DNA from 4 places in the Bacillus sp. N12A5 genome. Region 4 is predicted to be linked to each of the others. Evidence: riboswitches for the same ligand, from Rfam matches in the RefSeq annotation. Region 4 holds a riboswitch; each other region holds the start of a gene.
The links. A riboswitch is a leader RNA that binds a small molecule or an ion and turns the genes downstream of it on or off. The one in region 4 is predicted to bind S-adenosylmethionine.
Positions count from the first base shown of each region.

Region 1: it holds a riboswitch for S-adenosylmethionine, as region 4 does, so the genes downstream of both, MOC09_RS03625 (2-hydroxyacid dehydrogenase) here and metE (5-methyltetrahydropteroyltriglutamate--homocysteine S-methyltransferase) in region 4, are expected to answer to the same signal.
Region 2: it holds a riboswitch for S-adenosylmethionine, as region 4 does, so the genes downstream of both, MOC09_RS18585 (5-methyltetrahydropteroyltriglutamate--homocysteine S-methyltransferase) here and metE (5-methyltetrahydropteroyltriglutamate--homocysteine S-methyltransferase) in region 4, are expected to answer to the same signal.
Region 3: it holds a riboswitch for S-adenosylmethionine, as region 4 does, so the genes downstream of both, MOC09_RS01000 (bifunctional homocysteine S-methyltransferase/methylenetetrahydrofolate reductase) here and metE (5-methyltetrahydropteroyltriglutamate--homocysteine S-methyltransferase) in region 4, are expected to answer to the same signal.

Region 1 covers NZ_JALAMR010000003.1:77,856-85,458, reverse strand. The annotation lists gene MOC09_RS03640 (GNAT family N-acetyltransferase) at 1-507, shown strand, start outside; gene MOC09_RS03635 (MFS transporter) at 735-1,979, opposite strand; gene MOC09_RS03630 (FGGY family carbohydrate kinase) at 2,074-3,537, opposite strand; gene MOC09_RS03625 (2-hydroxyacid dehydrogenase) at 3,555-4,577, opposite strand; SAM riboswitch class I at 4,673-4,764, opposite strand; gene MOC09_RS03620 (molybdopterin oxidoreductase family protein) at 4,915-6,957, shown strand; gene MOC09_RS03615 (hypothetical protein) at 7,063-7,356, shown strand; partial or broken gene MOC09_RS03610 (Gfo/Idh/MocA family protein) at 7,510-7,603, opposite strand, start outside.
Region 2 covers NZ_JALAMR010000021.1:40,098-47,700, reverse strand. The annotation lists gene MOC09_RS18590 (5-methyltetrahydropteroyltriglutamate--homocysteine S-methyltransferase) at 1-986, opposite strand, end outside; SAM riboswitch class I at 1,064-1,170, opposite strand; gene MOC09_RS18585 (5-methyltetrahydropteroyltriglutamate--homocysteine S-methyltransferase) at 1,239-2,372, opposite strand; SAM riboswitch class I at 2,456-2,562, opposite strand; gene MOC09_RS18580 (LURP-one-related/scramblase family protein) at 2,628-3,116, opposite strand; gene MOC09_RS18575 (hypothetical protein) at 3,246-3,494, opposite strand; gene MOC09_RS18570 (hypothetical protein) at 3,805-3,933, opposite strand; gene pepT (peptidase T) at 4,038-5,270, opposite strand; partial or broken gene MOC09_RS18560 (response regulator transcription factor) at 5,320-5,610, opposite strand; partial or broken gene MOC09_RS18555 (hypothetical protein) at 5,607-5,705, opposite strand; gene MOC09_RS18550 (CcdC protein domain-containing protein) at 5,723-6,196, opposite strand; gene galE (UDP-glucose 4-epimerase GalE) at 6,397-7,419, shown strand.
Region 3 covers NZ_JALAMR010000002.1:131,927-139,529, forward strand. The annotation lists gene MOC09_RS00980 (mandelate racemase/muconate lactonizing enzyme family protein) at 79-1,194, opposite strand; gene MOC09_RS00985 (MFS transporter) at 1,203-2,474, opposite strand; gene MOC09_RS00990 (GNAT family N-acetyltransferase) at 2,586-3,437, opposite strand; gene MOC09_RS00995 (GNAT family N-acetyltransferase) at 3,442-3,891, opposite strand; gene MOC09_RS01000 (bifunctional homocysteine S-methyltransferase/methylenetetrahydrofolate reductase) at 3,982-5,820, opposite strand; SAM riboswitch class I at 5,911-6,027, opposite strand; gene MOC09_RS01005 (YajQ family cyclic di-GMP-binding protein) at 6,131-6,622, opposite strand; partial or broken gene MOC09_RS01010 (S1 RNA-binding domain-containing protein) at 6,721-7,603, shown strand, end outside.
Region 4 covers NZ_JALAMR010000002.1:341,778-349,380, forward strand. The annotation lists gene MOC09_RS02165 (organic hydroperoxide resistance protein) at 1-312, shown strand, start outside; gene MOC09_RS02170 (TPR domain-containing glycosyltransferase) at 451-1,554, shown strand; gene MOC09_RS02175 (nucleoside deaminase) at 1,559-2,029, opposite strand; partial or broken gene MOC09_RS02180 (histidine phosphatase family protein) at 2,165-2,790, shown strand; gene metE (5-methyltetrahydropteroyltriglutamate--homocysteine S-methyltransferase) at 2,829-5,117, opposite strand; SAM riboswitch class I at 5,247-5,402, opposite strand; gene isp (S8 family peptidase) at 5,534-6,493, opposite strand; gene rsbRB (RsbT co-antagonist RsbRB) at 6,716-7,549, shown strand; gene thiX (HMP/thiamine ABC transporter permease ThiX) at 7,582-7,603, opposite strand, start outside.

The DNA of each region.
Region 1 (7,603 bases), on a different contig from region 4:
CTTACACTTAGACAAATCAGAGATCAAGATGCAGAAGCCATTTTTGCTTGTTTTTCCAACCCTGAGGTGACCCGCTATTACGGAATTGAAAGCATGGAATCTAAAGAACAAGCCATTTTAATGGCTCAAACGTTTGCCGCCCTTTATCAAGAAAAAAGGGGTATACGGTGGGGAATTGAGAGAAGAGACACTAAAGAATTGATTGGAACGATTGGCTTTCATGCTTTGGCCCACAAGCATAGGCGTGCAGAGATCGGTTATGAAATCATCCCGGCGCATTGGCGAAACGGATTTGCATCAGAAGCCATTTCAAAGGCCGTATCCTACGGATTTTCTGCCCTTGGACTGACACGTATCGGCGCAGTCGTATTTACCGAAAATGAAGCATCAAATCGCCTGCTCGTAAAAATGGGATTTCAAAAAGAAGGAGTCTTAAGACACTACATGTATCAAAATGGAGTCCCTTATGATACAAATGTGTACTCTACTTTAAAATCAAGAGAATAACGGTATTTTCTTGTCTGTGCACGTATATGCCCTTCCCTTTAAAATGTCCTATTCATGATCTGCACCAGACATGGCGTCTTGATTCTTGACCACTTCCTGCAAGATTTTCACCTCTTATACTTATATAACTTACAAAGATGCATATTGGTAAATGCTGTTACAATCATGGGAACCCTTACATTACTAAATAAATCATAAAAAGCGCCCTGAAACAGGACGCTTCCTGATTAAGATGCATATTGAGGAGTCGTTTCCTCCTGTACTGCTTTTTCCTCAGGTATATGAATGCATTTTGTCATGACCGCACTCGCAAGATAAAGGATCGCAAAGATCCAGACAACACCTTGCGCCCCGATGAGACCGATGAACAGCCAAGCGAGCGCAGGGCCGACAAACGCTGATAAACCTGCAGCCAAATTCAATACAGACATGGCCGCTCCTTTGTCTTTTCCGGCCACCGTCGGCACAATTGCACCAATCGGCACATAGCCTGCCAGCAAACCTCCCCAAATAAAGCCGATCACGCTGACAACCGCTAAACTTCCGCCGGAGAAAACAGGTGCATAATATAATAGGACGGTGAAAATGCCGCAGCCGACTCCGCCGAACCAAATAACGGTATTTTTCCAGCCGAACTTATCGCCGACAATGCCAAAGATGAGGTTGAACACAATGTTCCCCAGAAAAATCGTTCCCCAAATCTGCAGCCACACATTGGTTGAAATTCCATGCTGAGCCATGTGCATCGGCAAAAAGACTGGGAAACCATATGTACCAATGCTGTTGATAATTCTGATGATTCCGCCTGTAAGCACGCGCGGATTTGTAAATAGAATCGTAACCCCTTTTAAAAGCTCCTCGGCTGTTTCTGATCTTTTTTCTTTCTTCTTTTCAAAACGGTCTTTATTGATAAACAATGCGAAAAATGCACCAAGACATACCCAGAAAATAGAGCTCCAAAGCGTGTTCAAATAACCGAACGCTTTGATCGCGTAGCTTGAGTACCAAGCACCGAACACAAACATGCCCAGGCAATATGCAATCCAAAACCAGCCGACAGCCGTGCTTAGCTTGTTTTGCGGTGTTCTGTAAATGACCCATGTCAAGAAAGAGTATGCAAAAAGCGGGTAGCCTAAACCTTTTACGAAGTAAGTCACATACATTACAGGAAGGTTTAGCTGTTCAAATCCAAATACGATAAAGGCAGCTGTACCGATCACATAAAACAACAGCCCCATAAACATCGTCCGTTTTGCGCCAAATGCTTCCAGACATACACCCGAAAACCAGGAAGCTATAGCCAAGGATATCCCGTATATACTAAAAATGGAAGCGGATTGCTGAACGGTAAGCCCGTTTTCGATCAAGAAAGGACTGAGCCAGCCTTGTTCAAGCCCGTCTCCCATCATAAACAAAACAACCCCTATAAACCCCCAGGCAAGCCGCTTCGGTATACCGATTTTATCTAACATTTCTGTCTCCTCCTTAGATGCTTATATTCATTACCGTATTACCTTGTTAAAGCTGAAAATTAGATAATTCCTCAAAACAGCAGTATATGCCGCCTTATATTAGCACTTTGCTTTCTGAACTTGAGAAAAAGCGCTGCGTTTGCTTCCATTCCTCATATAAGCCCGGTTCAATCTGGCTGTCTTGGGGTTCTATCACCCGGACATTTGCTGACATCTCTTCCGTCAATTGAAAGGTCTCATTGCAAATGACAGCAGCACCAACGACAGATGCCTGATGAAATCCCTCATGAACATAGATTTTTTTCTGAAGAAGGTCAGCAATATATTGAGTGAGAGTTTTGCTTTGAAAGCCTCCTCCGCACACCCAAACATAGTCACGTTCATACGGAGTAACCTCTGTTAATATGTCAAAGTTCCATTTGATTGAAAATGCGATCTCTTGCAGCGCCGCACGTACAAAATGTGCTCTCTTTAAATGCGCTGATAGCGGGGCATCAAAAAGAAAACCGCCTCTGGTTAACGCATTCTTTTCTTCCGACAAATAAGATCCGAGAGCCGCCACACATGCATTGTCTTCTTTAGCAAGTGCAGACATCTCTTCCTCCATCACATCGTACGTTTCATTCGGGTAAAAAATCTGTTTTAATTTTTGATAATTCAGGCCGGTAATGCCAGGATTCGTTTCTACAAGCCACTGTCCTTGATCTGTATGGCAGTTCAGCCAAGCTTTATATTTTAGATCGTCATGCTCAGCAGTAACTTTGGTGATTGGCGTTGTTGTCCCTGATACGATGACAATGTCCTCAAGCACAGCGCCGGTACTTTTCACAGCCAGCTGTGTATCCCCGCCCCCTGCTACCACCTTTGCATGTATAGATAGCCCTAATTTGGACGCATTCTCATTTGTGATCGTTCCAGTCGCTGTTCCCGCTCTTACAAGAGGCGGAAGAATAGATGAGGAGAAGCCGAAAATGCCGCACATCTCTTCTGACCAAGTGTTTTGCTTTACGTCAAACAGCAGGGTTTCGGTTGCCTGTGATGGTTCATATGTCAATTTCCCGCTCAGCTGGTACGTCACCCAATCACTGATGCTTGTAAAACTTGCCGTTTTTTCCCACAAAGACGGCTGGCGCTGTTTTAAACCATAAAGCTTAAGCGCAGAAAAAAGTGCGGTTGGCAGGCGGCCTGTGCGGCTGTATATCTCCTGCTGATTGGGTATGCTCCCCTCCCACTCACGCCCGCGGTTATCAATGTTCGGCAATCCGAGAAAAGCTTCGCCGTTTTGATCGATCAGAACAATTCCCTGTCTTTGACTCGTCGATGTCAAACCAATGATGTCAATATCACTCGAACGGGAAAGCGCACGTTTTGCCAATCTCATGACTTGCTTCCACAGCACCTGAGGAGAAAAATAACGGCTGTCCGGGTAAAGTGTCTCGGTGGAATATACAATGTCCTCCCGTTCAACCGTTTGAACACGGCCCGACACACTCACGACTGCTACTCTCGCATTCCCTGTGCCGATATCAAATACGAGATAGCCTTTTTGTTTCTTCATTCTGTCGGCCTCCTTTCTTATACCCCTGTTTTCAGTTCGACCTTGTTATACAATGTCGGAATATTAAGAGTTTTTTCATCCTTCCACTTTTTGAGGGCTTCATTCAGGATCGCCACATGATGATCCTCCACTTCAAAGGTTGCGCCAGCGAGATGCGGTGTTGCCAGAACATTAGGCAATGAGATCAATTCGTAATCCGATTCCTCTGGAGGTTCGTGATAAAAAACGTCTAAAATCGCCCCTCTGATTTTATGTTTTTTTAATACAGATAAAAGGTCTTCACGGTTTACTACCACCGCTCTTGAAGTATTGACGAAAATCGCACTCTCTTTCATCAGATCAAAATACGCCCGATCTATAAGTCCAAGCGTTTCCTCGGTACGAGGCAGATGGATAGAAACGATATCACTGTCCGAAAAAACCGTTTTAAGAGATACTTTTTGATACAGCGGATGATCGTCTTGTACGTATGGATCGTAATACTTTATTTGACAGTCAAACGCAGTCAGGAGTTTTGCAATCCTTTGCCCAACTGCTCCAAACCCAACCATGCCGACTGTTTTTCCCGATAATTCGTTTCCTTTAAATTTGACATAAGCCTGCAAGTAATCGCTGTCCCACTTCCCATCCTTCAGCCATTGATTTGAAGTGCTGGTATGGCGGAGAAAGGAAATCATATTCCCGATAAACATTTCAGCCACGGCTTGTGCATTTCGCCCGGGTGTATAGAAAACGGGTATGCCCCTTTTTGACGCTGCTGCCACATCCACATTGGAGGGCATTCCCCTGCAGACGCCCACAAATGAAAGATCTGGAACAGATGTAAATACGCTGTCTGTAACTTGATCAAGCTCTGTAATCAAACCTATCGCATTTGTTTCTTTTAATAGCTGAATCATTTCTTTTTCCCGGTATGCCCGGCCTTGTTCCTTCCAGGAGTGGTAAGCAACCGAGCCAAACAAGTTTTTAAGCTCTTTGCGTCCTTCTTCGTTGTACGGTGCTGTAACCAAAACCGTCATGGTGCAAAACATCCTTTTCATCGTATTTTTTCATAAAAAAATCTCTTTCCGAAGATGGAAAGAGATTCATATATAGGCGCGCTCTGTTACAGGCAGACGCCGGTATAAACCTTGCTTTCCTATCTTTCAAGCTGTCGCTTGCTGGAATTGGCACAATAATGTTGCCGAGGTTTCATAGGGCCAGTCCCTCCACCTCTCTGGATAGAAAATGTTGAGTATGTAATTTTCGGAATAAAGAATACGTTTATCATAAAGAAGTCTCAGATTGATGTCAATCTCTTTTTTTCAGAATTGACGTTATCATCGGAAGTGTTATAATTCTTACAAAATATCTAACTAGAGAGAGGAACAGGGCCACATGAAATCTTTTGCCACACAACAGAACGGCATTCTCAAATCCGTTTGCTCGCTGGACTGCCCGGATCAGTGCGGATTGTTAATACATAAAAAAGACGGAAAAATTGTAAAAGTGCAAGGCGATCCCGATCATCCTGTCACGGCCGGAAACATCTGCAACAAAGTCAGGAACATGACGGAGCGCATCTATGATAAAAAGCGGCTGACTACACCGCTTAAACGGACAGGTGCGAAAGGCCAGGCGATATTTGAACCAATTTCTTGGGAAGAGGCAATTGATACCATTACCTCCCGCTGGAAGCAGCTGATTGATGAAGAGGGAGCTGAAAGCATACTTCCGTACAGCTTTTACGGAAATATGGGGAAATTAACAGCGGAAGGTATGGACCGCCGTTTCTTTTACCGAATGGGTTCAAGCCAGCTTGAACGGACGATTTGCAGCAAAGCGGGATCTGAGGGCTATAAATATACAATGGGTATAAGTGCGGGGATTGATCCTGAGGAAACCATTCATACGAAACTATTTATTTTTTGGGGTATCAACGCGGTCAGCACAAACATGCATCAGATTACAATCGCTCAAAAAGCACGAAAACAAGGTGCCAAAATTGTTGTGATTGATGTGCATAAAAATCAGACAGGGCGTCTCGCAGATTGGTTTATTCCAATAAAGCCGGGAACTGACAGCGCACTTGCTCTTGGCATCATGCACATTTTATTTAAAGAAAACCTTCATAATGAAGCATTTCTGTCTGAATACACGGTTGGCTATGAAGAGCTCCGTGAACACGTGAAACAGTATGATCCGGAAAAGGTATCACTGATCACCGGTGTCAGCACCGAAGATATTTACCAGCTGGCAAGAATGTACGGGGAAACCTCCCCTTCTTTTATCAGAATCGGAAACGGACCCCAGCATCACGATAACGGCGGGATGATTGTAAGGACGATTGCCTGTCTTCCGGCGATCACTGGCCAATGGCTGCACACAGGAGGCGGCGCAATCAAGCATAACAGCGGAATTTTAGAATATAACACAAATGCGTTGCAGCGCCCTGACTTACTGAAAGGGCGCACACCGAGATCGTTTAATATGAATCAGCTTGGCAAGGTGCTTTTGGAAACAGATCCGCCTATTCGCTCTCTATTTATTTACGGAACGAACCCGGCCGTCGTCGCGCCAGAAGCGAACAAGGTCAGACAGGGCTTGCTGCGGAAAGACCTGTTTACTGTGGTTCATGATTTGTTTTTAACGGAAACGGCTGCATATGCGGACATTGTACTGCCTGCAACATCCGCTTTTGAAAATACTGATTTTTATACCTCCTACTGGCACCATTACATTCAGCTTCAGCAGCCGGTGATTGAGAGATACGGAGAAAGCAAGTCTAACACTGAGGTATTCCGTCTTCTGGCTGAAGCAATGGGATTCACAGACCAGGAGCTCAAAGATTCAGATGAAGAATTAATCCGCCAGGCACTTGACCATCCTGATAATCCGTATTTAGCGGAGATTGATTACGATTCACTTTCTAAACACTCATTTATGAAAGCGAAACGCGAAAAGCCGCTGTTTCCAGGCAAACTCCCGACACCAAGCGGAAAAATAGAATTATATTCAGAAAAAATGAAACAAGACGGCTTCCCGGCTTTACCGACATATACGCCTCTTGTATCCGATAATGAACATCCGTTTATGTATGTTCCGGCGCCAAACCATAATTTCTTAAACTCAACGTTTTCGAACAATGAAAAACACATCAAGCTTGAAAAGACGCCAAAACTCTTTATCAATACAAAAGATGCTGATGAACATGGAATCGCTGATGGGGATCCTGTACGAATTTGGAACAGCCGCGGAGAATGCGAGCTGACCGCTGCAGTCGGGGAACAAGTGCTGCCCGGTGTTGTCGTCAGTCAAGGATTATGGGCGGATGAACCAGGAAAAAAACAGCTTGTAAACGCACTTACCCCGGATCGCTTATCCGATATGGGCGGCGGCGCTACCTTTTTTTCAGGCCGCGTGCAGATTGAAAAAGCATGAGCGAAAAACCGCCAGAGCACATTCTGGCGGTTTTTTTTGGTGATATTGAAACCCGGGGTATGCCAAGCCCGTATAACATAACATCGACATAATGGAGGCATGCATATGGACGTTTTTTTAGGAATCGGTATTGCTTTGGCTGGCTATTTTATCGGTGAAGGCTTAAAGCAAATGAACCATCCAAAAGCAGTTGAAAAAAGTGATACCTTGCTTATAAAAGAACGAGATATTTACTTTTACATCGGACATTTTTTAGGAATAACTGCAACTGAGGCAAAACAGTTAGCCGGAGACATGACAGACCTGCCTTACATTGAGATAAACGGGAAAAAGTATGTGCAGAAACATCTCTTAAAAGAATGGACATTCACTTTAGTTGAGAAACACCAGGGTGAATAAAATCTGGGAGAGCGAGATCATCACTCGCTCCCACAGTTTCAGTTGTATAGAGTCACCATCACTAAAACATTACCCATAAGCGGTAATACTGATCAAAACCACATCTCTTTCCACACTAATACCTGCTGATTGACAAACATTATGATCTTGATGTTATTGATAGTCCACCCATACTGCGCCTTTATCCGCGGATCGAACGCAGTTTTCCACCCAGCGTACTCCTTCCACACCTGCTTCAATTCCTGGA
Region 2 (7,603 bases), on a different contig from region 4:
TCAATACGGCGTTTCACATCGTCCGGATGTTCAAGCTTACCAAATTTAGATGTCACTAAACCAAGGACAAGCTGAAGGTCAGAGCGCTTCACATACCGGAGCGGCTCAAATCCGCCTGAGCGTGAATCATCATACTCTAAGAAAAGCCCGTCCAGGTTCAAGCCGTCAAAAATAGTTTCGGCTGCTGCGTCATAGCCGCCTTCAGCTGTCCAAGTGGACTGGAAGTTGCCGCGGCAAATATGCATGGTTACCGTCAAGTCATCCGGACGGTCAGCAATCGCGTCGTTAATGGATTTCGCAAATAGCTGGCGAAGCTCGTCAGGCGTTGTTCCAAACGCTTCGATTTGTTTTAAGCCTTTTTCAGATAAGAAAACAGCCCATGCCGTATCATCAAGCTGGAGGTAGCGGCAGCCTCTGTCGTAAAACGCTTGAATCGCCTTTTTATATGCTTTGGATACATCGTGCTGGAAAAGGTGATAGTCATTTTTATAGGAAGCCTTTTCTAGCTTGCCGCGGAAAAACAGCATATTCGGGCTTGGGATCGTCATCTTTGGCGTCGCATCACCGGCAATGCTGTGGAGAAATGAGTAATCTTCAAGCATTGGGTGAGTTGAAAAGTCGATATCACCTGTGACTTTGATGCCGCGTGCTTTAGTCTGCACATTATGGAATTGAATGCCGTGCTCAGGAGTGAACGGCTCAACGCCATCCAGATTTTCTAAGAAATCAAAATGCCACCACGCTCTGCGGAATTCACCGTCAGTCACGACGTTCAGGCCGGTTTCCTTTTGTTTCTCCACAATGCGGGTGATTTCATCGTCTTCAATTTGGCGGAGCTGTTCAGCCGTAATTTCGCCAGCCGCTTTTTGCAGCCGTGCTTTTTTGACGGGCTCAGATCTCAGCAGGCTCCCGACTTGATCCGCGCGAAACGGCGGTTTTTTTCTTTGAAGTGATTGTTGTTCTGCGGGTGTTGTTTGTTGTGACATGTTGTCCATTCCTTCTTTCCATTCGAGTATAAAAAAGCTCTTCCTTTGGATAAGGAAGAGCTTGTGTGACAATCTCAACCTTATCTTCAAGAGCAATTATTGCTCTAAAGGATTTAGCACCATTCTGTTAAACAGCGGTTGCCGGGTATCGCAGGGCCAGTCCCTCCACCTCTCTTGATAAGGAAAACCTTTTTATGAAATTTTCTGATAGTATCTATTATTCACACATTTTCTGTTTCTGTCAATGATAGATTATCTCCACACATCGTTGGCGATGTCGATGACATGGCGAAGCTTTGCCCATTGCTGCTCCTCTGTCAAAAGGTTTCCTTCTTCTGTAGAGGCGAAACCGCACTGCGGGCTGAGGCACAGCTGATCCAAGCTGACAAAGCGCGCCGCTTCATTGATTCGGCGTTTCACATCGTCAGGATTTTCGAGCTCGCCGTATTTTGATGTGATCAAGCCGAGCACGATTTGCAGATCTTTGCGTTTCACATAACGGAGCGGATCAAAGTTTCCAGAGCGGTCATCATCGTATTCCAAGAACAAGCCGTCCAGGTTTAAGCCGTCCAAAATCGTTTCTGCAACAGCGTCATAGCCCCCAGATGCCGCCCAAGTTGAACGGAAGTTGCCGCGGCAAATGTGCATCGTGATTGCTAAATCATCAGGCCGGTCTGCCACTGCATCGTTAATCGTTTTGGCAAACAAGGCAGGCAATGTTTCTGGATCGCCGCCGAGCGCCCGGACAACCTCTCTGCCTTTTTCTTCAAAGAAGAGAGACCATGACGTATCATCAAGCTGAAGATAACGGCAGCCAGCGTCATAGAAGGCTTTGATTGCTTTTTTGTACGCTTGGGCCAGGTCATGAAAGTATTCCTCTTGGTCATCATAAATCCCCTTATCAGCCTTTTCACCGAAAAACAGCATATTCGGGCTCGGAATCGTCAGCTTGGGTGTCGCCCCGCCGGCAATCTTATGTAAAAATTGATAATCGGCAAGTGCTGGGTGGCTCGTAAAATCGAGTTTTCCCGTCACCTTGATGCTGCGTGCTTTTGTTTTGGCATGATGGAACTGAATCCCTTCAGCCGGAATGAATGGTTCCACGCCGTCGAGCCCTTCCAGAAAATCATAATGCCACCATGAACGGCGGAATTCCCCGTCTGTTACCACATCAAGGCCGATTTCTTTTTGTTTTTCCACAATGCGGGTGATTTCTTGGTTTTCGACATCACGCAGCTGTTCCGCTGTGATCTCGCCGGCCGCTTTTTTCTGCCGGGCTTCTTTCACCGGAGCAGAGCGCAATAAACTGCCGACATGATCGGCACGGAAAGGAGCTTTGCGCTGTTGTTCTGTTTTTTGTCCTGCAAGATGTGTTTGTTGAGCCATGTCATTCGCCTCTTTTCTAAATTATGTTGAGCATAAAAAAGCTCTTCCTTTGTGTAAGGAAGAGCTTGAACGATCAAATCTCCGCCTCATCTGCAAGAACGCAATGTTCTTAAGGATTTAGCACCATTCTGTTTAAAACAGCGGTTGCCGGGTATCATAGGGCCAGTCCCTCCACCTCTCTTGATAAGGTACATCTTCATATATAGATTTCAATTATCTTAATATTATTACTTTTGAATCAATTGTCAACACTTTTTAGAAAATACTTTCATCTTCATCGTTATATAAAACCATATCCAGTACGATAGCAATAGCCGTGCAAATCAGCACATCCTCCTCGTTTGCAATCTGCAAGTGATAGGAATCGCCCCAGCTTAGCCACTTTTTGCTTACGGACATCCGGACATTCTTCCCGTCCGTCAGCTGGAATTCGTCCTTCCACAAATCACCTTCGATTTCCCAGTTAAGCTTGGAAATCTCAAACTTCGGTTTGAAAAACGTTACCTTCTTCGTCACTTCACAAACCGTTTCTCCGCCAATTGAAATCTCGTATCGCGGCAAAAAAGACATCACTTTTTGTTCTATGGACACGAGCGTTTTTCCTGTTGAATCTGTCATTTGTAACGAGTCCCCTAACGAAAAGAACCGCCCCTCGACCTTGAATGTCTCCTGTTCATCCCGGTCATAAATGTGAAACGCATCTTTAAACGAGAACATTTTTTGTTTCATAAATAATTCAATCATTGCTAAAGTCTCCTTTTGGATTTGCCTAGTATGAAATTACGGATAGAGGGTGAAAAGTTTTCAGGCTCTAAATCAAAACAATTTTAAAAGGCTGCCTGATTCAGCAGCCTTTTCGTTTGAAATATAGAATTAGGAAAGATGCATCCGGCGTTTTTGGCGGATGGCGTCAAGGTCGATTAGGTTGTTGTGATGAGGTGCGGCTGCTGGCAGAGGGCTTGTCTTTTGCGGTTTGCGGCGATTGTCCTTGCTGAAAGAAAAAAGAAGATAGCCGCATAATGCGATGATAATAAATAGGATCATGTTACATACCTCCCAAAAATAGTTTTGGTATTCTCTATTGTACGGATAAAATGTCAAAAAGTATTCAAAAAATTCCAAATCGACTAAAAATAAATTACTGTCCCTCTAAAACAGTCTAACCTGTTGACCTGAAAATAGTCTTACATCTCGATGGTTATTCTAGTTGTTGGTTGGTTCTATAGTTACTATCGACGCTATAATCAATTCCTTTATATAACTTTAAGACTAAGTTTTCGTGATTCTAATTACCTGTTTTTGGATTCTCTTTTTTTTTGCTTGTTTGATGTATACCCTATTTTCCGCAATCAAACACAAAAAACCCAAATCACGGAGCATTTGGGCGGTACGAGAGGGATTGAGATTGTGGTTTTGAGGATGTGTATGTCAATTAGAAGAAGCGTTTGAACATTTTTCTGATCTTTTGAAACGGGCTGGATTTCTTTTGCATGTTTAGCGGTCTAGTCGTGATCCATTTTTTCAATAGGCTCTTTTTTGCAGCAATTGCTTGTTTTGTCACTGTTTTTCCTCCTCATCCGTTGATACTTGTTTTACGGAGGACGTTTTAAAAATGTTTCATTTTTACGCAAAAAAACCAGTCCTTTTTTGGACTGGTTTTTGGCATTACGCCTGTTCTTCAAACAGCTTTGCAATCTCAACGATGACGTTTACGGCTTTGACCATGTTATCAGCTGAGATGTATTCAAATTTTCCGTGGAAGTTTTCCCCGCCGGTAAAGATGTTTGGCGTCGGGAGTCCCATGTAGGACAGCTGGGATCCGTCCGTCCCGCCGCGGATTGGAGAAATCTTCGGTTCAATGCCGAGGTTTTCCATCGCTTGTTTGGCAATGTTGACGATTTCGATGACAGGTTCGATTTTTTCTTTCATGTTGTAGTATTGATCGTTCATATCAAGCTGAACGCGTTCTTTTCCGTATTCGTTTTGAAGCTCCTCAACGACACGCTTCATTGTGTCTTTTCTGTTTTGGAAGTTCTCTTTGTCAAAGTCTCTGATAATGTAGTGGAGTTTTGTTTCCTCTACATCTCCTTGAATCGACAGCAGGTGGTAGAAGCCCTCATAGCCTTCTGTATACTCAGGCGCTTCATCTGCCGGCAACAGGCTGTTCAGCTTCATCGCGATTTTTGCAGAGTTAATCATTTTCCCTTTTGCCGTGCCGGGATGTACGTTATTGCCTTTGATCGTGATTTTTGCGGCAGCGGCATTAAAGCTTTCGTATTCAAGCTCGCCGAGCGGGCCGCCGTCAACAGTGTAGGCAAAGGACGCATTGAACCGTTTTACATCAAATTTGTGTGGCCCTCTGCCGATTTCTTCATCAGGCGTAAAGGCGACTCTAATCGTGCCGTGCTTGATTTCAGGGTGTTTGATGAGGTAATCCATGGCTGTCATGATTTCAGCGATACCGGCCTTATTGTCTGCGCCGAGAAGGGTGGTGCCGTCTGTGGTGATGAGTGTGTGACCTCTATAGCCAGACAGCTCAGGGAATTGATCAGGCGACAGGATGACCTGAAGCTGTTCATTGAGAACGATGTCTTTTCCATCGTAGTTATCAACGATTTGCGGATTCACATTTTTGCCGGTAAAGTCTGTGGCGGTATCGACGTGAGCGAGAAAGCCGATTGTCGGCACGTCTTTTTCAGTATTGGAGGGAAGAGTCGCCATGACATAACCGTTTTCATCAATGGCTGCATCCTGCATGCCGATTGATTTCAATTCATCAACGAGCATGTTGCCTAACGTCAATTGGCCGGGTGTGGAAGGGCAGGTGTCGACGGATTCATCGGACTGTGTGTCGACCTTTACGTATGTAGTAAACCGTTCAATGATTTCTTCTTTCATTTCCAATCATCTCCTTTGCCTTATTTTATCATGATGGGATAAGGGTTTTCTATTGCACAATCCCGTTTCGAATGGCAAAAACGACTGCCTGTGTCCGGTCTTGGGCATTGCATTTTTGCAGGATGCGGTGCACGTGGGTTTTCACAGTGCTTTCGCTGACGAAAAGCTTTTCAGCAATATCCTCGTTTCGCAACCCGTAGGCCATTTGCTGAAGAACCTCGAGCTCTCTTTTTGTGAATGGCTCGGCCAGTTCTGCTGCTTGAGTTTGTTTCGAGCGAAATGTCTCACTGATCATTTTGGCAGCTGTGGCTGTACGGAAAATCGCTTCGCCTCTGGCGCTTTGGATGGGTGAGATAAAAATTGCATGCAATTGAAAATGAGAATAAGGCTCGGCACAAGCTTCTTGTAGTGCCGAGCCGGAGATTGTCGGTTCATGCTGGTCCTTCTTTCAGTTATTGAATCGATACTTTGCCAGCGGTCAGCCGTCTGTATGCTTTGTAAAGCATGATGTTGCGGGCAGTGATGGTGCCGAGGGGGATGAAGAACATAGAATGAATAACGGCAATAAAAAGCTCATTGCTCTCAGGCAGCCATACTCTCGCGGCCATACGCAAAGAAAGTATCACTAAAATGAGGATAACACTTCCAAGGGAGCCGCGTGAAGTGACCTTTCCGGTTTCTGGGTGAATCCGCACGTTTACCATCTTCCCAATGCCAAACCCGCAGGCCAGCCCGATCAGTAATAAAATGCCGCTGATCGCCACATGCAATACGGAATGGAAATACGCCGGCTGAAACGATGCTGATACGCCCCATAACAGCAGCAGCGGAATGATCAGCAGTTTACCGGGCTTTACCGTTCTTTCTCGATACATTGATAAAACAATAAGAATAAAGACAATCAAAATATAAGGGCTCATTGCCATCTCATCAAATCCTTTCTGCCTAAAGCATAGCGAAAATGCAGAAAGAAAACGTCAACCGGCAGATTGGTTTTTCTCTATCAAATTGGTCGAAAAAATATGAAGAAACTATTAATAAACGATTAAACTTCTTCAAAATGGATGTGGAGCCGTCCTAAACACTATATAATAATAGCAGGTCATTTTTTAGGAGGGTTTACATCATGGCAATACTTGTTACAGGCGGCGCGGGATACATCGGAAGCCACACATGTGTGGAGCTATTGAACAGCGGCTATGAGATTGTCGTTCTCGATAATCTGTCCAACAGTTCGGCTGAGGCGCTGAACCGCGTCAAGGAGATTACGGGAAAAGATTTAACGTTCTATGAAGCGGATCTATTGGATCGGGAAGCGGTAGATTCGGTTTTTGCGGAAAATGAAATTGAAGCTGTAATTCACTTTGCAGGGTTAAAAGCAGTTGGTGAATCTGTTGCGATTCCGCTCAAATATTATCATAACAATCTGACGGGAACGTTTATTTTATGCGAGGCCATGGAGAAATACGGCGTCAAAAAAATTGTATTCAGTTCATCCGCCACGGTATATGGCGTTCCGGAAACATCACCAATTACAGAGGACTTTCCATTAGGTGCGACAAATCCTTATGGACAGACGAAGCTCATGCTGGAGCAAATTTTGCGTGATTTGCATACAGCCGACAATGAGTGGAGCGTTGCACTGCTTCGTTACTTTAATCCATTTGGCGCGCATCCAAGCGGACGGATCGGTGAAGACCCGAACGGCATTCCGAATAACCTCATGCCGTATGTAGCGCAAGTAGCCGTTGGCAAGCTGGAGCAATTAAGCGTATTTGGAAATGACTATCCGACAAAAGACGGGACAGGCGTACGCGATTATATTCACGTCGTTGATCTCGCAGAAGGCCACGTCAAAGCGCTGGAAAAAGTATTGAACTCCACAGGAGCCGATGCCTACAACCTCGGAACAGGTACAGGCTACAGCGTGCTTGAAATGGTCAAAGCCTTTGAAAAAGTGTCAGGGAAAGAGGTTCCGTACCGTTTTGCGGACCGCCGTCCTGGAGACATTGCGACCTGCTTCGCAGATCCTGCGAAAGCCAAGCGGGAACTGGGCTGGGAAGCGAAACGCGGCCTTGAGGAAATGTGTGCTGATTCTTGGAGATGGCAGTCTTCTAATGTGAATGGGTATAAGAGTGTAAAATCATAAAAAGAAGGGCTAGGGGTTTTCCCCAGCCCTTCTTTTTATTGATCCAAGTTTACTTCAAATGTAAATGGATTGATTGTAATATCGTAGTTTTCGGAAGAACCTTCTAAAATAACATTTGCTGTTTTGCTTTCGATTTTAGGGAAAACAATAACTCCTTCCGTTTTAACTCCAGGTAAAATTTCAC
Region 3 (7,603 bases), 210 kb from region 4:
TTATGAAAAGACTTGTCCGCTGTTTCCATTTTATGAGGCTGTCCATGATTTATGTCTGCAAATAAAAGATGGCCCAGCTTAATATGCTGAGCCATCCCATTTGTAGCAATTAACGATCTCCATATTGATTTCTGTTCCAATGCCTTTTCCTTTCGGGAGATGCACTATTCCTTTTGAAGGCTGAAGGCTGATGAGATCGGTAAAAGGATTTTCCATGACATCCCATTCGATCGGTTCAATTTGATCGTTCTCCATTTTTGACCATGGAGGGAGACAGGCTTGCGCAAATAAAGCGTACAGCCGTGAAAGGGAACCGTCATATGCATGAGCGGATGCTCTGACGCCGAAATAACGGGCGAGCTGGAGGCAGTCCCGAAACTCATCGATTCCGTTGACATGCATGACATCGGGCTGAATGATATCCAAACAGCGCTGTGAAAGGAGATGCGCAAATGGAGCCGCGCCTTTCATATTTTCTCCGCCGGCAACAGGCACAGATAAACGGCTGCGCAGCAAAGCGTAATCCTGCGGATGATCAAAGGGCAAAGGCTCCTCAAACCAGCCGATGTTCGTCCATTCTGAGAAATAGCGTTCCCATTTAAAAGCGGCTGCAGCGTCGTAGCTTTGGTTTGCGTCCAGAATCATCGTAATAGAGCTGCCGGCCGTATGCTGCAACGCATTGATGTGCCGAAGATCTTCCTCGAATGAAGTCCCGCCGATTTTGACTTTGATTTGCTTAAAGTCTTTTTTTAACTGGGCTTCAACGTTGGAAACTGAACGGCTGATCCATTGCGGCTGGTCTGAATATGATTGAAATGAGGCATATACAGGGATCTCTTCTCGAAATCGCCCGCCCCATAGTTCACAAACCGAACAATCCGCAGCTTTGGCCGCAATTTCTGTCAGTGCCATGCTTACAGCAGAGGCCGCCCGCTGGTGCCATTTTTGAATCGTGCGCACCAGGGGCAGGCGGCTGCCGGCCTGTTTTCCTAAAAGATACGGGATAATCCTTTTGGTAAAACCGACATGGAGAGCCGGAAGCCAATCGACGCATTCTCCCCAGCCGTCGATCCCGCTTTCTGTGACAATTCTGATGAGATAGCAAGTTCGATATCGTTTAAACCCGTTTGCATCTCCGTATGCATTTTCTAATTGGTGCAAAAGCGGAAAGGTCTCAACCCGTTCAATTTTCAAACTGGATGCTACCTTTCCTCAGCAGGCTGTAGCCGGTTGCCAGCCATTTTAGATTCTTCTTCTTTTTCTTTTGTTTCTTCTTTGTTTTGATTGACATGGATCAGCATGATCACGAGTATGCCGACAACAAGCGTCAATCCGGCAATACTTAAAAACATGCCGGGTCTGGACCATTCCATCAGGCGTCCGAAAATCGGAGGCCCGATGGCAACCCCTAAGAATCGAACTGATCCGTACAGCGAGGTTACAAATCCACGTCTTTCTTTGCCGACAGCTCCGGTTATAAAGCTGTTTACACAAGGAAGTACAAGGCCTGAACCGATACTGCTCAGGACGAGAACGCTGATAAAGAGCACAAGATTTTCAATGAAAGATAAAGCCGCATAAGATACGGTCATAAACGCCAATCCCAGAACGATCAGCTTTTTCATTAGCGATTGCTTTTGGCCGATTTTGCTTCCGGTTGTATAAGATGTCACACACATGACCAAAAGGGGAATTGCCAAAATCAAGCCTTTTTTAACGCCGTCGGTATCGTATGTTTTTTCTAGGACATCTGAAAGGTAAAAAAGGATGCCGAATAAAGTAAATAAACAAGTTGCCCCTGCTAAATAAGCAGTAAACAGCCATCTGCCCTCATGTTTAAAAACACTTAATAGCCCTTTTGCATATTTTCCAATCGGGGGCGGTTCTTTTTCCTTTTTCTTTTCCTTAATAAAAATCCAAGTCAGCACGATTGAAATGATACAAAACACCGGGAAGGCGAAAAACGCGCCATACCAGACAAGCAGGGCGATTAGCGAGCCAATGATCGGCGAAAGCACTTTCCCCATGCCGTTTGAAGCTTCAACAAGGCCAAGCACCTTGCTTTCCTGGGCGCCTTTAAACAGATCCCCTGACAGCGCCATGGCAATTGGGCCGGTCCCGGCTGCTCCGAGTCCCTGAAGCGCCCGGCCAGCCATAACCCAAGGGTATGCATTGTCAAAAAAACCTGCGGCAAACCCGGCTAACAAACCGCCCGCTCCATATAGAAATAAACAGGGGATAATGATGGCTTTCCGGGAAAAACGGTCTGCGAGATAACCGACAATCGGAATCGCAAACGCCGCAATCAAGGAAAACACTGTGATCACGAGACTGACTTGAAATTGTGATAAATGAAGTTCAGATTTCATTTTTGGCAAAATCGGAATAAGCATTGAGTTTCCTAGGGTTAATATTAAAGGGATTGAACCGATTGCAACAATCGTCATTCCGTTATTTTGTTTTGATGATTCCATCTCAGAGCACACTCCTTTTCTTCTGCTTAGAATGTCCCTGATGGCTCCGTTTATTCAACGATCAGACCGCAAAAAACCGAACAGAAAATACCTGTTCGGTAAAAAAGAGGATTAGCCGAGGGCCTGTGATATTAAAGCATATAAGTGTCCATTTTGGATAGGAAGCTTCTTTTTCTGGTAAAGCATAAGCGGAGGCTCATCGTCTGCTTGAAATCCCATTTCTATCAGGCTGTCATGCAGAGAGGTGTGTTCAGCCGGTATGTCGATTCGCATCGGACTTTGTTTGCCGGCGGCCAGCCTGCTGATTAATCGTGCAGCAACGTCTGATGATGGGGCGACAATGGGGCCGAATTTCAGATTGGCTGGTGTTTGTACAGTTAGGCCGTAGCCAATGAGATGTCCCTTGTTGTTTCTGGCAACGATACATTCCTCTGAATTGGAAATAAGTTGCTGCAGAAGGTTTGATCGGTCTCCGCCAAAGGCTGCCAGATCTGCTGCGGCTATGTCTTGAAAGTCTTGTTCTTTAAAGGAGGCGAGCTCAGCGTTGGGCTGCTTTGCAAAAGGCTGAAAACTGTGACAGCTGTATTTTCGGACTGAACCTGCGTGATGAAAACCAGCTTTTTCATAAAGCGGCAAACCTTCTTTTGTGGCGCAAATCCTGATGGCGGTGCTTTCATCCGTTTTGCTGATACACGCGTTTACCATCCGCCGCCCGAGACCGAGCCGTTTGTATTCTATGTCGACGATGACGAGGCCGATAGAAGCGAGACGGCCAAACAAAAATAAGCCGATACAGGAGATGATCTCACCGCGGATGTTTTGATAACCGAAAAAGCGTCCTTGCCGGACAAGCAGTTTCAGTTCTTGTTCGCCATAATCCGGCCATCCGGCCTGCCTGCAAAGCCGCAATAAGCCGGGGACATGTTCTTCATGAAACTCAAACAGCTCATCCATTACGTTCATCAGATCACCTGCTTGTTCCGATTTTTTTGCACATGACGATATGAGTGCCAATGCCAGGAATCTCAAACGGTTCGCCGCGTTCTTCCCAGCCAAGTTTTGCGTAGTAGCCTTTGACATGTTCTCTTGCATTGCACCAGACCGCCTGCACGCCTCTCTCTGCCAGTTTCTGCTCCGCGTGTTTGATCAGTGTGCTTCCAGCTTTTTGATCGCGATATCCTTCAAGCGTTGCCATGCCTCTCAGCCTGTACGCAGGGGACTCCGTTAATAAAGGCTGATTTTGAGGGGAAAAAGAAGCGATGCTGATTAGCTTCCCTTCATAAAATGCACCGAGATGAAAGGAGCCTTCTGTATGATCCTGTTCATATTTGCATTGTTCGATGGATTGATGGGGACGCAGGACGCGGTGCCGGATGCCGTATGTATCTTCCGCAGAAATGGTTTTAACTTCGAGCATGATGTTCCTCCTTATAAACTGATTTTCTTTATCGTAACACGAATTACGCTGAAAAAGACCGCCCGATTGGCTCAGGCAGTCTTCTAGGCATTAATGCAAATAGATATTTTGGCGCTGCTCATCCTTTTGCTGAATATACGAAGTGAGCTCGGCGGTTAAGTCAGATCTAAGAAAAGGCGTAATCAAGTAGATCCCGTTAAACAGCTCGCATGCCGTATCCAACAGAGAGCGTGCAATCGCAAGGCCTTCCGCTTTTTGTTTCTCCTTATCCTCGCCGGCGAGGGCCATTTTTTCGCGAATAGAGTCAGACAGCTTAATGCCCGGAATTTCATTGTGGATGAATTCAGCATTCCGGCTGCTTGTGAGCGGCATAATGCCGATATAGATCGGTGTCTTCAGATGCTTGGTTTCGTTATGGATATCGACAAGCTGCTGCTCGGAATAAACAGGCTGTGAAACAAAGTAATCCGCGCCGCAATCTATTTTTTTCTCCAGCCGTTTTACGGCTTTATCCAGATGGCGGACGTTAGGATTAAATGCGGCGGCCACTGAGAAATTCGTTTTCTTGCCAAGCGGCTTTCCTGACAGGGACAGCCCTTCATTGAACTGTTTGATCAGCCTGATTAAATCAAAGGATGTTAAATCATACACAGACGTTGCACCCGGAAAATCCCCGATTTTAGATGGGTCACCCGTAATGGCCAGCACATCATTCAGCCCTAATGTATCCAGGCCCATTAAATGTGACTGCAAGCCGATAATGTTTCGGTCCCGGCACGTAATATGGACAAGGGACCGCATATCGAGCTGCTGCTTCACAAGGGCACCGCAGGCGACATTGCTGATCCGCGGGGTAGCCAGTGAATTGTCGGCGAGTGTCAGGGCATCAATTCCCGCTTCCTTTAATTCAGCAGCTGCGGACAGAAATTTGTCAAAGCTCAATTTTTTCGGCGGATCCAGCTCTACGATGATGGAGCGTTTTTCCGCCGCGATCTCATTCAATCCGGGCTCCATCCGCTCGTGCTGAACGGAAATGAATTCCTTTTCCCTGGTTTTGACTTCTTTTTCCGTAATCGGAGCAAGTCCGCCAACCGCTTCGGCCATGGCTTTGATGTGATTCGGCGTGGTGCCGCAGCAGCCGCCGATAATCCGTGCGCCTTGCTTGCGGAATTCTGACGCGCTATTTTGAAAATACGTGTCGTCTGTTTCATAGACGAGCCGTCCCTCTTCAAGCGACGGAAGACTGCTGTTTGGATAAACTGATAAGAACACATCATCAAAAATCGGCACTTCGCTGAGCGCTTCAATCATGTGATAAGGGCCAAGGCGGCAGTTAATGCCGACGATATCAGCTCCGAGATCCGCAATCGATCGCAATGCTTCGGAAAGCGGTGTTCCGTCCTGCAGTACACCTTGCTCATGCATCGACACATTCAGCATAATCGGAAGATCAGTCTCTTTCCGCGCGATTTTGAGTACTTCACGTGCTTCTTCCAAATCATAATACGTTTCTAGCAGCAAGCCATCCGGCCCTTCATGCAGCAGCAGGTACAGCTGCTCGCGAAAACTGCGTTTGATCTCGTCAAGGCTGTACGCGTTTTTATTAAACGTGCGGATGCCGCCCATCGTCCCAAGCACGTACGCGTCGCCAGCTGAAGCCCGCGCGATTTTTACTGCCTCTTGATTCATTTTTTTGATGTCATCCTCAAGGCCGTGTCTGGATAATTTAATATAATTGGCGCCGTACGTATTCGTTTGAATAATGTTGGCTCCCGCTTCAACGTACGCTTTATGTATGCGCTGAATTTCCTCCGGCTTCGAGATGTTAAGCTCCTCAAAACACCTGTCAATGCCATAGGAGTAGAGGAGCGTCCCCATGGCGCCATCACCGATTAGCACCTGTTTTTGTAAATCTTCTAAAAGTCCCATTGTCTGCCTCCTTTATTCACATTCAGCAAGGAAAAAAGAGAAATAAAAAAAGTCCTCTTAAGAAGAAGACTTTGTCAGTGATTTTGTCTCTTCTTATCTTCCAAGCTGTTCGAGCTTGCTGGATTTAGCACCTTGGTCATGGCGATTGCCATTACACCGGTTGCTGAAGCTTCGTCGGGCCAGTCCCTCTGCTTCTCTTGATAAGAACGGATATGAAGTTTTGTGTTCAGGAAATGCCAAGATGCCGGGCCTTTTCCCTTTCTCCAAATTTACCGAAAATAAAGACAATAATCAATAGGATTCAGAAAATTTATCTGAAATTTATAAATTGAACGTCAATTGGCAGCTCCGCACCCCGCACAGCTGAGATAATTTGCTGCAGGTCATCTTTGTTTTTTCCAGTGACGCGCACTTGATCATCCTGCACCTGAGACTTTACTTTCAGTCCGGAGTTTTTGATGATCGTATTGATTTTTTTGGCGTTGTCCTTGTCAATGCCTTGAACAAGCTTTGCACGCTGGCGTACCGTTCCGCCTGATGCGTTTTCCACCTTGCCGTAATCAATGTTTTTTGTCGGTACGTTTCGTTTAATCAATTTACTGACCAGCACATCCTTCAGCTGGCTTAATTTGAACTCGTCATCGGAAACAAGGACCAGCTCCTCTTTATCTAAAGAAATGTCGCTTTTGCTTCCTTTAAAGTCATATCTTGTACTGATTTCCTTCAGTGCAATTTGGATTGCGTTTTGCACCTCAGGCAATTCCACCTTGGATACAATGTCAAATGAACTTTCTTTTGCCATATGAAAACCTCCATAACATTTAATTTATGTGTTGATTATAGTAGAATAAAGAGAAACTTCCAACAGAACAAAGAATCAATTTGTGATGATTGGAAAAAATGTTAACAAAATCCGCAGAAAATAAGCGGAAAGGAAGGACGATAGCATGAGACCAGGGCAGCAATTAACCTTGAGTATAGATCACCAAACCGACTTCGGTTACTTTTTAACCGACGGAGAAGATACGATTCTCTTACATAACAGTGAAATAACTGAGGATATCGAAGACAGAGACGAGGTAGAGGTCTTTATATACGTCGATCAGCAGGAAAGGCTTGCGGCCACGATGAAAATTCCGGTCATCAGCGCGGATGAGTACGGCTGGGTCGAAGTGGTGGATACAGTGGAAGATATGGGCGTTTTCGTTGATGTCGGCTTATCGAAGGACGCGCTTGTCGCAACCGAGCATTTGCCGCCATACGAGGATGTCTGGCCGCAAAAAGGGGATAAGCTTTACTGTATGCTGAAGGTGACGAACCGGGGGCGCATGTTTGCGAAGCCAGCGCCAGAGGATATCATCAGCGAACTGTTTACCGACGCTTCAGACGATCTGATGAATAAAGAGCTGACAGGTACGGTGTACAGGCTGATCGCATCGGGCTCATTCATCATCACGGATGACGGGATCCGCGGTTTTATCCATTCTTCAGAGAGAAAAGAGGAGCCAAGACTCGGTTCAAGAGTCACAGGCCGGGTGATTCAAGTGAAAGAGGACGGTTCAGTCAATATGTCGCTTCTCCCTAGAAAGCAGGATGCGCTGTCTGTCGATGCTGAGTATATCCTTACCTATATGAGAACGAGAAACGGTGCCATGCCGTACAGCGACAAAAGCCAGCCTGACGATATCAGAGAACGTTTCAACATGAGCAAAGCTGCCTTTAAACGCGCGCTCGGCCATTTAATGAAAAACGGAAAGGTGTATCAGGAAGACGGCTGGACATA
Region 4 (7,603 bases):
GCCAAAAAAGAAGGACAAACCGGCACAAACCCGGAACAGCTCTTTGCGGCAGGATACGCTGCATGCTTCGGCGGCGCGCTCGAACACGTGGCCAAAGAACAAAATATCGAAATTGATTCCGAAATCGAAGGGCAGGTCAGCCTTATGAAGGATGAGAGCGACGGCGGGTTTAAAATCGGCGTCACACTGGTTGTGAACACGAAAGATTTAGATCGGGAAAAGGCACAAGAGCTTGTCGAGGCTGCTCATGAATTCTGTCCTTATTCTAAGGCGACCAGGGGAAATATTGATGTAAAATTAGAATTAAAATAACGATCGGCATCCTGAGATTCTCAGGATGTTTTTTTGTGTGGAAGCATGAGGAGCGGGCATGATCTTTTCGAAGGATGAATACATGTAGTATAGGTACATGTAGTATAGGTGAATTCAGTCTAGAGAAAAGGTGAGCACATGAAAAAAACAAAGCTGTCAGTTTGTATGATTGTGAAAAATGAAGAACGCCATATCGCCCGCTGTTTAGAGAGTGTGCAGCATATTGCCGATGAAATTATTGTGGTTGATACCGGATCAAACGATCGTACGGAAGACATTTGCAAAAGCTTTCATGCCCAAGTTTTTCGCCATAAATGGGAACAGGATTTTTCACAGGCGAGAAATGCCAGCCTGCAGCATGCCAAGGGAGAGTGGATATTGATCCTGGATGCCGATGAAGAGCTGGATCCGGACACGGGCAGCCTATTGCCTTCGCTGCTGACAGACAGCCTGCCGTCTCTCGGTTATGTGAAGGTCGTGAACTATACCGGGAAGCAATGGAATGAAAATGAAGCGTTTGAACAAAGGCAGATCAGGCTGATCCGCAATCAGCAAAACATAGTGTTTACGGGAAGTATTGGCGAAAGGCCTGAGGGAAAAGCGGCAAGCAGCTCTTTCACGCTTCCATGTATCATTCACCATTACGGCCATTTAGAGCAGGAGGCACAGCAAAAGCATCAGCGCAACATGAGCTTTTTGAATACGGAATTGCTGGCATCCTGCACTGACCCGTCTCTCGTCTATCAGAAAGCAGCTGAATATGACAGAGGAAACAAACATGATAAAGCCCTCAGCCTGGCAATGGATTATATCAATGAATGTAAGAGAAAAAAGCAAATTCCGCCGCCTAATGTCTATTATTTAAAGTATAAATTATTAATAGACGCAGAACGGTACGAAGAAGCGGAACACGATATCAATGAAGCACTCGGGCATTATCACGATTACTGCACGCTCCACTATTACAAAGGGGTCATCAAGTATCAGCTTAAAAAAGTAAGAGAAGCAATCACGGCATTTGAGGCTTGCCTTCAAATCACTAATGAAAATCATCAGTACGTAGAGGTAAAAGGAGCAGCCGATTTTAAATCAAGCTGCTGGCTCGGTGTCTGCCATGCTGAATCGCATCAGCATATGACCGCTGTGCTGTATTTGCAAAAAGCGCTGAAGGCCAATCCGAAGTGCCCGCGGGCACAGCGTCTTCTCAGCGAATTAACAAAGGATCAGGCCGCGCATGCCTGATCCTTTAATATTCTTTTTTATTGTCAAAAGCCCGCCATGCCTGAAACGGGGATAAATGCTCTGTCAAAGTCACTTGATAAAAGGGGATCGTTCTTTCTTCAGCTGGTTTATCAATTTCTTCATAAATGAACGAATCATCAAACCCCGCTTCGGCAGCGTCGGAATGCTCTGCCGCATAGTAAACGGCTTTTGGCCGGGCCCAGTAAATGGCGCCTAAACACATGGGGCACGGCTCGCAGCTCGTATATAAGATGCAATCATCAAGCTGATAGGTGCCAAGTGCCCGGCAGGCGTTCCGAATAGCTGTCACTTCCGCATGGGCAGTCGGATCATTGCTTGTTGTAACGTTGTTCTGCCCCTCGGCAATAATAGAACCGTCTTTTACAATAAGGGCCCCGAAAGGCCCGCCAACTCCTGCATTCACTCCTTCACGAGCGAGGTCGACAGCCCGTTTTAAGAACTTTTCATGATTCATCCCAAACCCTCCTGTCAATTGAGTGTTATAAGTATAGCCGAAAAAGGGGGCAAAGAACATTCTCAAAAAAGTGCAAAATAAACAAAGTATTTGGGGGATTTGCTAAGATAAGAGGAGAAAAGAGGAGGGGGAAACATGCTGCATTTATATATTGCCAGACACGGACAGACCCAATGGAACGTAGAAAAACGGATGCAGGGCTGGCTGGATTCTGATTTGACAGAACTTGGGCTGTACAACGCCCGCGCTCTTGGGGAGCGTCTGAAGGATATTGAATTGAATCAGGTCTACATCAGCCCGAGCAAGCGGACAGAAGAGACAGCAAAAACCATACTGGGATCGCGCAGGCCCCCGCTGGTGATAGATCATATATTCAGAGAAATGTCACTGGGCTCATGGGAAGGGAAAAAACAAGAGGATATTGAAAGGGACGAACCAGATCTTTTTCATGCTTATTTTCATTATCCCGAAGCTTATCGCCAGCAGGGATGTGAAACGTTTTTTGACTTTGAAAAACGGGTCAGGCTGGCTCTCCAAACGATTTTAGACAGCCATTCTTCCGGTAATGTTCTCTTGGTTACCCATTCTGTCTTTATATTAATGCTGTTAAATATCATAAAGGGGAGACGCGTTAACGACATATGGAATTCTGCTTACATACATGATACATCATTGAGCCTTGTGGAATTTGATGAAATGGAACAGCCAAAATAGTAAAAGAAGGGGACGGGAAGCATCGGAAACCGATTTCCGCTTTCTAATAGAAAAAACCATCTGCCAAAGACAGATGGTTTCTATTTTATACAAGCTGTGTCTGCTGAGCTCTTGCTTGTTTTGCAGCTTCCACCATGTTTTTCAATGCGGCAACCGTTTCTTCCTGCTGTCTTGTTTTCAATCCGCAGTCTGGATTTACCCAGAAGCGGTCAGTCGGACAGACGGCAAGCGCATCAACGATAATGTTGTACATTTCTTCAGTTGACGGCACCCGAGGGCTGTGAATGTCATACACACCAAGGCCAAGGCCTTTGAGATACGGATGCTCTTTTAAGTAATCTAAAAATCCTCCGTGGCTTCTGCTGTGCTCGATCGTAATGACATCCGCATCCAGATCATTGATCGTATCGACAATGTCTTCGAAGTTGCTGTAGCACATATGCGTATGAATTTGTGTCTCGTTTTTCACGGAAGAAGTGGTTAATCTGAATGCTTCTGCCGCCCAAGTCAAATATTCATCCCAATCGCGGGTTTTTAATGGAAGGCCTTCGCGCAGTGCTGGTTCATCGACTTGGATGATTTGAATGCCTGCGTCTTCAAGCGCTTTTACTTCTTTCCGAAGGGCAAGCCCGATTTGGAAGGCGATTTCTTTTCTCGAAATATCGTTTCGAGGGAAAGACCAGTTTAAAATTGTAACCGGACCTGTCAGCATTCCTTTCACATGCTTGGATGTCAGGGACTGTGCATATACCGTGTCTTTCACTGTCATCGGTTCAATAAATTCAACATCTCCGTAAATGACTGGCGGCCGAACACAGCGTGAGCCGTATGATTGAACCCAAGCATATTTTGTGAAGGCAAAGCCGGCCAGCTTTTCACCGAAGTATTCGACCATGTCTGTCCGTTCAAACTCACCGTGAACAAGGACATCAAGTTCCAATTCTTCCTGAATATCAATCCACCTTTTGGTTTCCGCATTGATAAAGTTTTGATACTGTTCATCAGACCATTCATTTTTCCGCCATTTTTGGCGTGCGCTCCGCACTTCAGCAGACTGCGGGAAGCTTCCGATCGTAGTCGTCGGCAAAAGCGGGAGGCCGAGAGATTCATTTTGCAGAGCTAAACGTTCTTCAAACGGTATCGGACGCTTGAAGTCATTATCTGTTAATTGCTCAAGCTCTTTCTTTTGTTCAGAATTCGTGCCTGTTGCAAACAGTTTAAGCGCCTGAATATCAGCTTTTGCCTGCTGGATTTGTTCGCTGATCGCCGCTTTTCCTGATACTAACCCTTCTTTCAAAGCTGTCAGCTCGGCCAGCTTTTCTTTTGCGTAGGATAATCCGTTCAGCAGATCCTTTTCCAAATGCTCGTCAGGATGTTTTGCTACCGGAACATGCAGCAGACTGCTTGAAGGCTGAATCCACAGTTCATCAACGTTTGCATAGCTGAGAATATCTAGAATGGCATCGAGACGTTCTTCAAGGTCTGCTTTCCAAATGTTGCGTCCGTCGATCACGCCGGCTGCCAGTACTTTGTCTGTCGGAAAGCCGTGTGTTTTCAGCTGTTCCAGGTTTCTGCCTTTGTCGTGAACGAAATCAAGGCCGATTCCCTGAACCGGGTAAGAGATCAGCTCTTCATAGGCATCAACAGAATCAAAATACGTCTGTAAAAGCACATTCAAAGAGGAAAGCTCACTTGTAATGCTTTCAAATAATTCTTTTGCGCCGCGAACATCTTCGCAAGAGGCGGTAACGAGTGCCGGCTCATCGATTTGAACCCATTTTACGCCTTCTTCTTCAAGCTCTTTCAAAAGCTGTACATATAACGGCACAAGGCGTTTTTGGATTGCTTTAGCTTCTGACGGTTCATAGCCTTTAGCAAGCGTAACGAACGTATATGGGCCGATAATCACAGGCTTTGTTTCAACGCCGTATGCCTGTTTGATTCGGCGATAATCTTCGAGCTGTTTGTTTCTTGTCAGGCTGAACTCAATGCTCTCGTCATATTCCGGAACGATGTAATGGTAATTTGTATTAAACCATTTTGTCATTTCACTTGATACAGCGTCTTTTATTCCGCGGGCGATAGCGAAGTATGTATCGGTAGCGTCAGTCAAATGTCTGAATCGTTTCGGAATCCAGTTAAAGCTGACCGCTGTGTCGAGTACATGGTCATACTGTGTGAAATCAGAAACAGGCACAACATCAATCTGCTGGTCAATTTGTGTTTTTACTGCGGATAAAAATAGGTCATCCATTTGCTTTAAAAACGTATCTTTATCAGTGCTGCCTTTCCAATACGCTTCAAGTGCTTTTTTCCATTCTCTGTTCAGTCCGATTCTCGGAAATCCTAAATTCGATGTTTTGATGGTTGTCATTGTTTCTCCTCCTTTATATGTAAAACACTCTAAGTTAACCCGCGGATACAGGCTGCTAAGAGGTTTCCTCACAAACAAAAAGCCTCTTTCCCATGAGAGAAAGAGGCTTTTCTGCGTAAAACACTGCCTCTCTCATCTCTCAGACACAATCTGATGGAATTAGCACCGTGCCTTATGAGACATCAGTCTCGGCGCGAAAAGCAGTGCGCCCCATTTCACAATGGAATTACGGTCGGTTGCTGTTGGGGTCAAAAGGCCAATCCCTCGCCCAACTCTCGATAAGAGAAAATGTTATTAATTTTTTGAAAAGTTGAATCATTTGTTGGTAATCTTAACAGCAATTCAAATTCGCTGTCAACATAGAATTTGAAATTTTATTTACAAATTACGGCATTTATTATATGAGAAAAATAAATTTATAGTGTCATCAAATGTGATTGCTCTGCTTTTTCTGCCAGCTCATCAGGAGCAGTTAAATACAGGAATCCATTGCCTGCCAGCGTTTTTGCGATATCAAGCGGGAGTGTCCTGCGAACCAGCTGTGCATAAACCTCAGGTTCAGAAAGCTTTCTTTGAAATGATTCTTCTTCAAAGCTTTTAATTAAAGCGAGCGCTCCGCTGACGTGAGGGGCAGCCATTGAAGTCCCGGTGAGCTTGCCGTATTTCTTGTTAGGGAGGGTGGATAATATATTTTCTCCCGGTGCCACAAGATCGATTTCTTTATTGGCGTTAGAAAATTCTGACGATTCTCGAGCTACGGAAACAGAACCAACCGCGATCACTTCATTATAAGCCGCGGGGTAGGAAAGCTCTTCTGTTCGTTCGTCGCCGTCACCTTCATTTCCCGCCGCGCAAACGACAAGCACTCCGTTTTTGACGGCGTTTTTCACGGCTTCTTCAAGCTCCGGAACATCGCTTGGTCCGCCAAGGGACATTGAGATGATATCGACTTTCTGTTCCACAGCGTAGTTAATGCCGTTAATAATCCATTCGTATTGTCCGCTGCCGTTTGCGCCGCCTAGAACCTTCACAATCAATAGGCTTGCCTCAGGAGCGACTCCAGCAATGCCGCCATTTGAATCATTAGCGGCAATTGTTCCGGCGACGTGTGTGCCGTGTCCGTTGTAGTCGGAAATCGCATCTTCCTTGCCGCCGTCATCATCTGTGAAGTTCTTTCCGCCGATGATTTGGTTTTTTAAATCAGGATGGCTTGTATCGCAGCCAGTGTCCAATACTGCAATTGTTACGTTTTTGCCTTTTACCCCTTTTGCCCACAATTCTGGCGCCTTAATCACTTTAATGCCCTCAGGAAGCTCGTTTACATCCATGATCTGCTCATTCGTCACATACGGGATCAAGCGGATTTCACCATTCATAAAAAAGCCCTCCTTTTTTATGCTTTCAAGTGGATTCAAGGGTGTTGCCTCATATTATATGAAAAAAGCAACCGCTCGGACAGAGCCATTTGAAGCATTTTGAAAAAATAGGATACACCCCAAAGAATTAGTTATTTTCAAAATATTGGATGGCTTCAGCGTGTATGACTGGGATTCAGCTATCAGTCAAGTTATAATAGTGTTGGGGAAAGGAGCAGTGTGATGAAACTGAATGAAAAATTATACGCATTTTTTTCAGAACATGTTGATCAAATGGCCGAGGAATGGATTGAAACGATGGAGGAAAGCGATCCGAACTCGCTTTACGCTCTACATAATGCATCTGTAACGGAAGAATTGAAAGAGCAGGACAGAGAATTTTATCGGCATCTGAATTACATGTATGTTTTACCGGAAAAACAATTTCTCGAAGAATTTCAAGAGTGGATCATTGAGCTGACAAACGACCAAAAGCATCTCGACACGCCGGTTCAGTACGTCATTCGGGAGTTTATGAGAAACCGAAGATTATACACGAAGTATCTTGAGAAGTTCGCAGAAGAAAATGAATCGGCATTTGAACCGGGAGAGAAACAGAAATGGGCTGATTTGATTGTAAAAGTCTTTGATTTTACGATTTATACATTCGTTGATCATGCTGAAACGAATGCCAAACAGCAATTAAACGCCCAGAGAGAAATGATATTGGAATTAAGCTCGCCTGTCATTACCCTGAGCAAATCAACAGCTCTGCTGCCGCTTGTAGGTGACATTGATACTGAACGGGCCAAGTTTATTCTGGAAAACACGCTTCATGCTTGTGCCAAAAGACGCGTAGAGCATCTGTTAATCGATCTGTCAGGCGTTGTGGTGGTTGATACAATGGTGGCGCACCAAATCTTTAAATTGATTGAGGCACTCAATTTAATCGGTGTCCGGTCAACTCTGTCAGGAATCAGGCCTGAAATCGCTCAAACAGCTGTACAGCTTGGAATTGATTTTTCGAATATAACGATTAAAACCAATCTTGCCCAGGCATTAAACTATCATCAATAATATAAAAAGCCGCTATCGTCGATAGCGGCTTTTTATGAGGCAAAACATAAGGAT